3 regions of the Pragia fontium genome follow, and region 1 is predicted to be linked to each of the others. Evidence: predicted binding sites of a transcription regulator. Region 1 holds the regulator's gene; each other region holds the start of a gene.
What was found. The regulator LexA, encoded in region 1, represses DNA repair genes until DNA is damaged. The targets are predictions, from matches to a motif close to TNCTGTATGTACATACAGNA.
Positions count from the first base shown of each region.

Region 2: a site for LexA is predicted at 2,317-2,336, ahead of rmuC (DNA recombination protein RmuC). Genes of this name have one in related genera too.
Region 3: a site for LexA is predicted at 1,851-1,870, ahead of uvrB (excinuclease ABC subunit UvrB). Genes of this name have one in related genera too.

Region 1 covers NZ_LR134531.1:3,470,462-3,474,756, reverse strand. The annotation lists gene plsB (glycerol-3-phosphate 1-O-acyltransferase PlsB) at 1-1,452, opposite strand, end outside; gene EL341_RS15030 (diacylglycerol kinase) at 1,575-1,940, shown strand; gene lexA (transcriptional repressor LexA) at 2,041-2,652, shown strand; gene EL341_RS15020 (hypothetical protein) at 2,738-3,277, opposite strand; gene zur (zinc uptake transcriptional repressor Zur) at 3,666-4,115, opposite strand.
Region 2 covers NZ_LR134531.1:158,472-162,766, reverse strand. The annotation lists gene ubiE (bifunctional demethylmenaquinone methyltransferase/2-methoxy-6-polyprenyl-1,4-benzoquinol methylase UbiE) at 1-659, opposite strand, end outside; gene rmuC (DNA recombination protein RmuC) at 756-2,264, opposite strand; gene EL341_RS00595 (DedA family protein) at 2,389-2,922, opposite strand; gene EL341_RS00590 (sensor histidine kinase) at 3,439-4,295, opposite strand, start outside.
Region 3 covers NZ_LR134531.1:1,526,080-1,530,374, reverse strand. The annotation lists gene uvrB (excinuclease ABC subunit UvrB) at 1-1,745, opposite strand, end outside; gene EL341_RS06720 (pyridoxal phosphatase) at 2,641-3,459, shown strand; gene modC (molybdenum ABC transporter ATP-binding protein ModC) at 3,505-4,295, opposite strand, start outside.

The sequences.
Region 1 (4,295 bases):
ATGCTGATTGAGGTACGTCATCAGTGGAATAGGTTCACCGAAGTTAACATAGCCCATTCCCAAGTTACGCAGCTTACGCATGGTGCGCACAACCTGCCACAAGTTCTCTTTCTCTTTGGTGGCACCGCGTAGCTCGTTGGCGTAAGTACCCACTTCCATTACGTGCTCATAACCAATATAAACCGGTACCACGGTGATAGGACGATTACCGCCGCGTAGCATGGCCTGTATGGTCATGGAAAGGGTGCCGGTTTTCGGCTCCAGCAAACGACCGGTACGTGAGCGCCCACCTTCAACGAAATACTCAACGGAGTAGCCGCGGTTAAACAGCTCCCCGAGATATTCACGGAATACGGTGGAGTAAAGTTTATTGCCTTTGAAAGTACGGCGAATAAAGAACGCGCCCAAACGGCGGAAAATCGGGCCAGCAGGCCAGAAGTTCAGGTTAATACCTGCGGCGATATGCGGCGGTACCAGCCCTTGATGGTAGAGCACATAAGAGAGCAGCAGATAGTCCATATGGCTGCGATGGCTTGGCGCATAGACGATACCGTGCCCATCTTGTGCCAACTGACGTACACGTTCGGCGTTATGGACATTGATACCCTGATAGAGGCGGTTCCAGGTCCAACTTAAGACGCGATCGGTTACTCGTAGGCCTTCATAGCTAAAGTTGGCGGCGATCTCTTCCATAATATCCACGGCGTTTTGTTTCGCCTTGGTGAGAGAGATCTTTTTGGCCGTTGCTTCTTCTTCTACCGCTTTTTCAATGGCTTTAGAGGTTAACAGTTTATTAAACAGATCCTGACGCATTGGCAGTTTCGGACCGGTGGCCGCCAAACGCTGTCTGGCAAAGTGTATGCGCGCAACGCGGGCGAGTTTTTGCGCAATACTCTTGTCGGTGCCATGTTCGTTCGCCATATGGCGTAATGACACGGGTTGAGAGAAACGCACAAAGCTATCGCGACCAAGCCACAGGACAACAAAGAATTTTTGAATCCCGTTAAATAGGCGTAGGCGAGGAGCGCCAGTGTTTCCATGACCTTCACGGCCAGGAGAACGACCAAACATCACCGATACCGGAACCATTTGAATATCTAAATCTGGATGATTGCGATGCAAATCCAAATAGTCGTGGAACAGTTTGACGGATTCTTCTTTCGGTGCGTAATAGCTAAATAACCGTGGGCCGTCATGAGTAAACACATAACGGGGCAGCAATTGACCGTCAACTTCATAAGGTTCTAGCGGATCGGGTAACTCCTGAGCCAAACATTGGGCCCGTAGGGTTAATAAATCCGCTTTTGAGTTATAGGGCAGAACATAGAGTATCGGGCGTGTGGTATCTAATCCCAATTCAGCCACGGGATCGGAAGGGATACATTTGCTACGAACTAGCATTTTTATAGGTATATTCAATAGCTTATAGTAAAGTTTACGCCAACCAGACATAAATATTGCGAGCCTCATATAAATAGTGAATTGCAAGAATAACAGAACTATACGTAATCTGTGATGATGTGATGTCTGATAATTGCTAAAATTGGTTAGAATTTTTTAGAGGACGTCATTAAATGAATCAGGCAACGGGGCTAACCCGCATTATTAAAGCAGCGGGATACTCATGGAAAGGATTGCGTGCCGCGTGGCAGAATGAGGCAGCATTCCGTCAGGAAACGGCGCTGGTTGTGGTGGCGATAGCGCTGGCAACATGGCTGGATGTGACGATTATCGAACGTATTTTATTAATTAGCTCAGTGGTGTTGATCGCGATTTTTGAAATTATTAACAGCGCGATTGAAGCGGTGGTTGATCGCATTGGCACCGAGCGTCATGAGTTGTCAGGCCGGGCTAAAGATATGGGGTCTGCGGCGGTATTGGTCACGATTTTTCTGGCTCTGTTTGTTTGGGTGAGCATTCTTTATAGTCATTTTTTCTGAGTTATCTCATAAATATATCTTTTTAAGGTTTCCATCCAATGGATACCTGTATATACTCACAGCATAACTGTATATAAAAACAGGTTGAGGGAATCCAGAGATGAAAGCATTAACCGCCAGACAGCAGCAAATTTATGACATGATTCGTGACCATATCAGTCAGTCAGGTATGCCTCCAACTCGTGCTGAGATTGCCCAAACTTTGGGGTTTAAGTCGCCTAATGCGGCTGAAGAACATTTGAAAGCGTTGGCGCGTAAAGGCGTTATTGAGATTGTTACCGGTGCCTCAAGGGGTATTCGTCTGTTGATGGAAACCGAGCAAGAGGGGCTGCCACTGATTGGTCGTGTGGCTGCAGGAGAACCGTTGCTGGCGCAGGAACATATTGAAAACCACTATCAAGTTGATCCTGCTTTGTTTAAACCTCATGCTGATTTTTTGCTGCGGGTTAGCGGTATGTCAATGAAAGATATTGGTATTATGGACGGTGATTTACTGGCGGTACATAAAACTCAAGATGTACGTAACGGTCAGGTTGTGGTTGCCAGAATTGATGATGAAGTGACGGTTAAGCGCTTGAAGAAGCAAGGTAACGTTGTTCAGCTATTACCTGAAAATGAAGAGTTTTCACCTATCGAGGTTGATTTACGTGAGCAAAGCCTGACCATCGAAGGGCTTGCGGTTGGCGTGATTCGCAACGGCGATTGGATGTAATTTTATACTGATTGGCTTCTGATGCAGAAGTACGATACAAAAAAGCGCCTTTGGGCGCTTTTTTATTGCTGCAATATATTGGACATTATTTCTTCGTCAGAAAAATGCCATCCATTAAATTATTTTTATGTTGTTTTAGTCGGGCAATATCGTAATGGCTGGTTAATAGCAAAGTATAAAGTTTATTCTGATAGTTCATGAGTACAAATATACCGGAGATATCCTGATTCCCGTCTTTGGTACTGACCTCAAGCTGTTCAGTTGAGACTTCACCATAAACCTCGGTACTGCGTTTTAATTTGGCTGATTGAAACTCAAAGCTTTCGGCAATGGCGTCAACTTCATCTTTCAACTGAACGCTATCTTCTAACTGTTGAGCGGAGATTCGTCCCAGCAGATTTGGGTCAATTTCATTTTTTAACAGCCAAATAGATGACAGATCGGTTTCTACCAGTTCCCAGTTGTCCGATAGTTGACCGGGTAGGCCCGTTATCTCCGTCCAGTTTTGTACGGAAGTATGATGCTGATTATCATCAATAAGTTTCATGAGCTCATCAGTCGCCCTGGCAGGGGTATTTGATAATGTCCCAGCAATAGTCAGAAGCGCCCATATAAACTGCTTCATTGTTGTTTTCCTTGGAAAATTACCCCTAACATTAGGGGAATAGCATAGTGATTAATGATCGAGGTTACTTATAGTTAGTATGATGAGAATATATCCTTTATTGACGGGGGAATAAAATAAAAAATACGAATAGGATGATATCCTGATTCAATTGAGTAATTTGATTTTATATGTTGGTTTTAATGTTTTTTCTCTGGTAAAGGGGTTTTTAATTTGATTAACCTATTGTTAATTAAATATTTATCGATATGAGGTCTATTGTTAATAATAAAATAATTCATTTAACTTTATAGCGTTATGACTATTTTTACACAATAAATGAAATCGTGGGGTATTCTAAAATAATGATTTAAATATTAATTAATAATAATTAATTTAGATAACTTACTTAGGCTTTTACACACTTAGAACAAACACCGTGTGTTTCTAACACGCTGTGCTGAATAGTAAAATGACTTTTCTCCGCTAACTCTTCTAATAACCGATCGATGCCTTGTGCATGATATTCAGTCACTAATCCACAGCTATCACAGATAAATAAGGCTGAAGTATGCAGTGGTTCGCCAACGTGATGGCACACGACATAGCTGTTTGTTGACTCGATTTTATGAATGAATCCTTGTTCTAATAAAAAGTCGAGGGCGCGATAAACTGTTGGCGGCTTGGCCTGAGGTTCAGATAAACGCAGCAGGTCTAATAAATCGTAAGCGCTAATCGCATTTTTTTGTTCGGCCATCAAACGTAGGACTAACTGACGCTGTGGCGTTAACCGCACGGCGCGTTGTTCACAGAGCTTTTGAACTTTAGCCAACATTAACTCAATATTGATCGATTTCATTGTTATCTCTTTTATTGACCATCTTGCTATAGATTCTACCATGCTTAGGGCGGCAATCGATAGGGCTTCGCTATCCGCTGAGGATTAAGTCCGGTCAGTTATAGCTGAGATCTGTTTTTTCTATGGTAGAATATGTGCCCTATATATTCTGTTAATTCCCTTAAATTTATTTATCAACAG
Region 2 (4,295 bases), 730 kb from region 1:
GTATCCTGATCGGGATGCATACGGATAGACTCGGCCAAATAGCGATAGCTATCCGCATCGCGGGTGATCATTTCACCGATTTTCGGTAATACGTGGAAAGAGTATGCGTCATAAGCGGTATTCAGTAGCTTAACCACCGGCTTAGAAAACTCTAATACCAGTAGGCGACCGCCTGGCTTTAAGACTCGGAACATCGATCTTAAGGCTTTATCTTTATCGGTGACATTACGCAGTCCAAAGGAAATGGTAATGCAATCAAAGTAATCATCCGGGAAAGGCAACGCTTCAGCATTCGCTTGTACATAGTTCACATTACCAACAATGCCCATGTCACGCAGTTTAGAACGCCCCATTTTCAGCATAGAATCGTTAATGTCAGCCAGTACCACTTCGCCTTTTTCGCCAACTAAACGCGAAAACTTAGCCGTCAGGTCACCGGTACCACCGGCTAAATCGAGCACTTTTTGCCCTTCACGAACGGCGCTGCAATCAATAGTAAAACGCTTCCATATACGATGGATACCAAATGACATTAGATCGTTCATCAAATCATATTTAGACGCCACAGAGTGGAAAACTTCCGCAACCATCGCCACTTTTTCATCTTTTTCGATCGTGCGGAAACCAAAATGTGTTGTTTCCTGCGAATCCTTCATCATTTTTATAGCCTGGTTCAATAGTTGGTAATAAGAATTAAAATCGGCTCAGTTTACCAGAAACCCCTTGAAACATACCCACCCACTAACTCTTTTTTGCTATTCTTTGGGAATATCAGCAGAATGCTCTGACAAGGTAATATTATTCGGTATTTCTGATAACGATTCAGCGACAGCTGGCTCCGATATCGTCGGATTTATCGGCCGTTTGACTTCAACCCCTAACGCGCGGAAGCCCTCCACTTGACCGATAACGTTACCCCTTCCTTGAGATAGCTTATTCATCGCCTGCCGGTAATTATCATGGGCCTTATCCAAACTAAGGCCGAGTGACATCATATCATCAATAAACAGTCTTAGTTTGTCATAAAGCCGCGCAGCGCGATCGGCAATTTGCTGAGCGTTCTGGCTCTGATGTTCATAACGCCATAAGTTACTGATCGTTCTCAACGCCACTAATAGCGTCGTCGGACTCACTAACATAATATTTTGCTGTAGCGCTTCGCTGATTAATTCTGGCTGGCGATCGATAGCCAATAAAAATGCCGGTTCTACCGGAATAAACATCAACACATAATCTAAAGAGCGTAATCCTGGCAGTTGCTGATAGTCTTTACGCCCCAGCAGGCGAATATGCGATCGGACAGAGGCAACGTGTTCATTAATCGCTTGGGCCCGTTCTTGCTCATCTTCACTGTTAAAATAACGCTCGTAGCTCACCAGCGACATTTTAGCGTCAATAACCACATCTTTTCCCTGTGGAAGATTAACAATCACGTCCGGCTGTTGCCGATTTCCCTCTTCGCCACGAATATTCACTTGGGTCCGATATTCGTAGCCTTCACGCAGCCCCGATGCTTCAAGCACCCGACTGAGCACCACTTCGCCCCAGTTACCTTGGGTTTTATTATCCCCTTTCAAGGCTTTGGTTAAGTTCAGGGCTTCGCGAGCCATTTGGGCATTCAACTGCTGCAAATTGCGAATCTCATGGGTCAAGGTATGACGCTCCCGCGCTTCCTGCCCATAGCTATCCTGAACCTGACGGCGAAACCCGTCCAGTTGCTCACACAAAGGAACCAATAGTCGATCCAAACTTTGTCTATTTTGCTCGTCAACCTTGCGGCCGCTTTGGTCAAAAATGCGGTTAGCTAAATTTTCAAACTGCACGGTTAAACGCTGCTCACTGTTAATCAGCAGGCGCTGTTTTTCTTCTGCGGCAAAACGCGTTTCTTCAAGGCGGGTCGACATTTCACGTAGTTCAACTTCCAATGCATTATTAATGCCTTGCAGACTACGTAGTTCCTGATTTAAACGTTCACACTCTTCATGCCACAATAGCTGCTGCTGCGACTTTTCCTGTAGCGCGGCTAAACGAGCAAGCGTATCACGCTGTTCCAGTTGCCCCTGTTGGAGTTCCTGACGCTGTTTTTGTCGCTCAGCCACTAGCTCATCATTCTCAGACCAGGCTTGATCAAGCTGAGACTTTAATAATGTAATTTGGCTTTCCTGTTGCAGATTATGCCGTTGGCTATAAAGCACCGAAACCAGTCCGCCCACGATTAGCCCTGCGACACCTGCGGCCATAATCATTATTAAGCTGCTATCCACCGCGCCTCCGGATGTTGGCGTTGCTATTCAATAAGCGTTAAAAGTAAGAGAATACTGTATAAATGTCCAGACCGTTTTATCGCGCTTTGCCTGACTGTTCGCATAATCATCAAACAAGTCCGGTTTAAAAACTCAAATAATGGGTGATCCACTGCAAACCAAAGGCGCCGGGCGCTAACATCAGAAAACCCCATAGAATTGCCGAAGAGAGGTTAACTGCTTGAAACGGCTTGGAGGGCATATCACAGATGCCGGCCACCAAAGGGACGGTTGCACGCAACGGACCAAAGAAACGCCCGATAAAGACCCCAACGGTTCCCCAACGATCAAAAAAGTGCTGGCCGCGCACCAGCATCTGCGGATTGCGCGATAACGGCCACATTTCCGCCACCTTTTCTTTGTAGTGCCGACCAAACCAGTAGGAAATCCAATCGCCAAAAAATGCACCGGCTGAAGCCGCCACCCACAGGGGCCAAAAAGTAATACCACTTTCACCGATAATCGCACCGATGCCAATCAAGATCACCGTGGCCGGAATTAATAGGGAGAGGAAAGCAATGGATTCGCCAAATGCCAAAAAAAAGACAATTGGTGGCCCCCATACTTGATGGTTACGGACAAAATTCATGGTAAGGCTAATGATATGGTCAAGTGTCATGCTAATGTTCCCCCGTGCAATTGATACATTTAGCAAGAGAACCCACGCTAAAATCAATACTCTTTTGATTTTTATACATTGTAGGATTAAAACGCCCCGCAATAATAAAAAATAGCAAAAGCTCACTGATACTTTACTTAAGAACCATAAAAAAGCCGGGCATATTGCCCGGCTTTACCACTCGAAGACCGACTAACTTATATAGGATTAAGCATTAGCCGTTACATTCCCATCGATAGCCCTTTCATCTTGATGATGTAAAGGATAGCGATATTTTAACGGAGCAGAAAAAACAGGATGGCAAAAAGCAATGCCGACAGCACGATAGAGGTCTACATATCGATACCTTTTCATCAGGCGTGGAATAGCTATTCCACCGATCAGCAGTAACCATTAACTTTATGCTGCCACTCCCAGGGAGAGTTTCCAGAGCACCACCATACCCGTTTGTAAAAAACGATACAGTTAATTATATATAAGCGGTTGCTTAGCCCGTTAAGCGGTCAAAAATGTTACTTAAGCGGTTGGGCGACTTTCAAAAAGCTCATCATTTCCGGCGGTAATAATAGGTACCCGAATCACGACTCTGGTGAAACTCTCAAACTCACTTTCAACCTTGATACCGTAATCATAGCCATATCGGCCTTTGATGCGCCGGTCGACCAGACTCATCCCTAATCCATCGCCATTGGGGCGAGGCTGGTAAAGTCCGGCATTATCTTCTACCGTCAGAACCAATGACTGATGAGCCATATCTGAAACTTCATGATGGCCTTTAATCGTGATACACCCTGTCGTCAACATCTGGGAAGTCCCATGCTTAATGGCATTTTCTACAATCGGCTGTAGTGAAAATGCCGGTAGAGATAAAGGTAATAAAACATCAGGAATATCAATTTCAACGGTTAATCGGTCAGCAAAGCGCGCCTTCTCTATTTCCAAATAGGCGTTAATATGCTCCAACTCATCACTTAGGCTAACCACATCATTGCTACGCTTCAGGTTCTTACGAAAGAAGGTAGATAACGAAAGAACCAGCCGTCGAGCGTGACCAGGGTCTTTTCGAATCACTGCCGACAACGTATTCAATGTATTAAACAGAAAGTGGGGATTAACCTGTGCATGCAGCAATTTTATTTCCGACTGGGATAACAATTGTTTTTGCTGATCCAGCGTACCAGTCAGAATCTGTGCCGATAGCAAATGGGCAATCCCTTCTCCCAGAGTGCGATTAATGGATGAAAACAAACGGGTCTTTGGCTCATAGAGTTTAATGGTACCAATAACCGTTCGTTCCGCTCCGCGTAAGGGGATAACCAACGTCGAACCTAACTTACAATTAGGCGTGATTGAACAGGCATAATGCACTTCGT
Region 3 (4,295 bases), 1.9 Mb from region 1:
TTCTCGGCGTTATACGCTATTTGCCGCGCTCTACGCCGTTCTGTTTCCCCTATCGCCTTGGCCATCGAGTTAGTCACTCTATCACCGTAGAGAATCGCTTTACCGTTCAGATTTCGCGCCGCGCGACCAATGGTCTGAATCAGCGAGCGTTCTGAACGCAGGAAGCCTTCTTTATCGGCATCCAAAATGGCAACCAGCGACACTTCCGGCATATCCAGACCTTCTCGCAAGAGGTTGATTCCTACCAGAACGTCGAACTCGCCTAGGCGCAAATCGCGGATAATCTCCACCCGTTCAACGGTATCAATATCTGAGTGCAAATAGCGTACTCGCTCGCCGTGCTCTTCCAGATATTCCGTCAGATCTTCCGCCATACGTTTGGTTAGCGTGGTAACCAGTACCCGTTCATTCTTCTCTACCCGAATACGAATTTCGGATAACAGGTCGTCAACCTGAGTGCCCACCGGCCTGACTTCAATCTCCGGATCCAGAAGCCCTGTCGGACGCACCACCTGCTCGATGATCTCTCCGCCTGATTTTTCCAGCTCGTAATTGCCCGGCGTAGCGGAGACATAAATGGTCTGTGGTGCCAGTTGTTCAAACTCTTCAAAGCGCAGCGGTCGGTTATCCAGTGCCGAAGGCAAGCGGAAACCGTACTCTACCAGCGTCTCTTTACGGGAACGGTCGCCGCGATACATCCCCCCAATCTGTGGCACAGTGACGTGGGACTCATCAATCACCAATAAACCGTCTGCCGGCAGATAGTCAAACAGGGTTGGCGGCGGATAGCCCTCACCACGTCCGGACAGGTAGCGCGAATAGTTTTCTATTCCTGAGCAGTAACCCAGCTCATTCATCATCTCAATGTCAAACTGAGTACGTTGGGTCAGACGTTGTTCTTCTACCAGCTTATCATTTGCCAGCAACACTCTACGGCGATCCGCCAACTCCACTTTAATGCCTTCAATCGCTTCCAGAATACGTTCGCGCGGCGTGACATAGTGGGTTTTAGGGTAGATGGTAAAACGTGGTACCACTTGTTGAACCTGACCGGTTAACGGATCAAATACCGATAACCGCTCAACCTCATCATCAAATAGTTCAATACGCAGTGCATACTCATCGGATTCCGCCGGGAAAACGTCAATCACTTCGCCACGTACCCGGAAAGTACTGCGCTGAAAAACCTGATCGTTGCGGGTATATTGCAATTCCGATAGCCGCTTAAGAATGGAACGCTGATCGATAATCATGCCGCGGGTCAAATGCAGCATCATTTTTAAATAGGCATCAGGATCGCCCAGACCATAGATGGCAGACACCGACGCAACCAACACCACATCGCGGCGTTCCAATAACGCTTTAGTCGCAGACAAGCGCATTTGCTCTATATGTTCGTTAATAGAGGCATCTTTCTCGATAAACGTATCAGAGCTGGGTACATACGCTTCGGGTTGATAGTAGTCATAGTAAGAAACGAAATACTCTACCGCATTCTCAGGAAAGAAAGCCTTCATTTCACCGTACAACTGTGCCGCCAACGTTTTGTTTGGTGCAAGTATCATTGTTGGTCGATCAAGTTGAGCAATGACATTGGCAATGGTAAAGGTCTTACCGGAGCCCGTTACGCCAAGCAGCGTTTGATGGGCTAATCCATCTTCTAATCCTTCACTCAACCGTCTGATGGCCTCAGGTTGATCCCCTGCGGGTTGAAAGGCTGAATTTAATTTGAATGTTTTACTCATCGCTCATGCTACCTGAATTGAAAAACCAGTGACCTAAAAACAAAGTTCGGTGAAGATCGCAAAATCTATTATGTGGAGCTAGACAGGTTTTTGCTACTTGCATTATACTGTATATTAATCCAGTATAAAATAACTTTAGCTAACTGCTTAATTTTAAAACAACAAAAATGTCAGTTGCTAGGTATAACCATAAAGGTGAATAGTCAAGCTATAGAAATGTAATTTATCCCCAGAAAAAAGTTGACATTTTATATTTCGACTTATTCTATAGGTGAATAATACTAAACGGAAATGCGTTGGTTTTAGGCCTCTTGATTTTAATTAACTGCATGATAATAAATGATTTTTAATCATCGTCGAGAATGCAGGCAAAATCCGAACAAGCCGCATGATACCTAGGCCAAAACCGCTTTTCTAACGTTAATGCACAAGGTTATCCACAGGAATAGTGGATAAGTAAAAAATTCCTACTAATACTGCTACATTGCGTAAGGCGGGTAACTTCAATTCGTGTCGAAATTCTGCTTTAAGAAATTTTTTTTACACTGGTTTACTAGAGATTTATGCTTAAAAAAGTCTGAAAAAAATCTTTATGACATTCTAACAACGCTACATTACACAGGCTTTATCCCATCAATAGAATAAATACGCTTATCCGCCTGATTTCCAATAACATGTATAACTTACCCGTCAATAAGCCTTTACTTACCACACAAGAAATACAGTAAGCCGCGTTATTCGTTTGCATAGAATATTCCAGCAATATTACAGATATGTTACTAATCATGCTTATCCGCTCAGGCTGACAATTAAACTTTGATAATCGGGGGGTTTTATGCTCGAATTAATGCCGATATTCTTCTTCCACTCATAAAAAACAGATGACATACAGGTTATGAAATATCAAATTATTGCACTTGATCTAGACGGAACCTTGCTTAACTCACAGAAACAGATCTTGCCAGAGTCGCTCGAAGCGCTCACTCAGGCGCGTAAGCAAGGCGTGAAGGTGATCATTGTGACCGGTCGTCACCATGTGGCCATTCACCCTTTTTATCAGGCCTTGCAACTTGATACCCCTGCCATCTGCTGTAATGGCACCTATAGCTACGATTATCAAAAACAGCAGGTCCTCTCGGGAACACCGCTAACCAAGACACAGGCAATACGCGTAGCACAACTGTTACGTGATTACCCTATTCAGAGCCTGATGTATATTGATAATGCCATGACCTTTGAACAGCGTGATGACAATATTACCCGCTGGTATGCCTGGTCAGAGCGTCTGCCCGAGAACCAACGGCCAAACATACTGCATGTCGATACGTTTGAAACAGCCATTAACAATGCAGAGAACGTGTGGAAGTTTGCCACGTCCAGCGAAGATACCGATGCCTTAAACCACTTCAGCGCACTGATAGAAGATGAACTGGGGCTTTCCTGTGAGCGATCCTGGCATAACCAGATCGATCTTGCTCAACAGGGTAACAGCAAAGGTAACCGGCTACGTGAATGGGTTGAATCTCAGGGTATCAGTATGGATAAGGTTATCGCCTTTGGTGATAACCTCAACGATGTGAGTATGCTCACGCAGGTAGGATTAGGCGTCGCGATGGGGAATAGTAACCAAGATGTCAAAGTCCACGCCGATATGGTTATTGGCGAGAATGAAACACCTGCAATTGCCAATACTATTCGGCAATATGTGCTGTAGCTGAACCAAACTGGTTATTCAGGTTCCCCTGAATAACCGGCTGTTTTACCAGGCTTCACGACTCATCGATACACTCTTAATTTGAGCGTACAGCCGCTGCCCTACGACAATATTCAACTCATCTCGAGCCCATGGCGTGATCCGAGCCCAGAGGTAGTGCTGACCAACGGATAACTTGACGTCTACCTTATCTTCCGATGTATACACGTCTACGACCTCAGCGGCCAGAATATTACGAATGCTGCTTTGTTGCGGCAGCGCTAATACCAAAGATACATCCGCAGCGTTAATACGCACGCGTAGTTTTTCCCCGGCTCGAGCATCAACCTTACTGACCCATAAGCAATCATCCCCTAACGCCAAACCAGTCATTGGATAGTTATCATGCTGTTTAAGTAGCGTTAGATTAAGAATGCTGCTGCGCTCTTCCTGATGTAACCATGGGCTCATCGCTTCACTAGCCCAAACGGTTTCCAGTTCTCCAGAGGCCCTGACTTTCCCCGCATCCAGAATGATAACCTGTTTAGCCAAGCGTAAAATCTCTTCCAGACTGTGAGTCACGTACAGAATAGGAATATTCACATCGTGCGCCAAACGCTCCAAATAAGGGATCAATTCCCGTTTGCGCGGTACATCCAGCGAGGCCAGAGGCTCATCCATCAGTAGTAGCTCTGGTGCAGTCAGCAAAGCTCTGCCTATTGCTACCCGCTGTTTTTCACCACCGGATAAGGTCATCGGAAAGCGCTTAAGTAAATGACCAATACCCAACAGCTCAACAATGGTATCGAATTGAGCAGCCATACTGGGCTTCATTCCATACTGTAGATTGCCTTTGG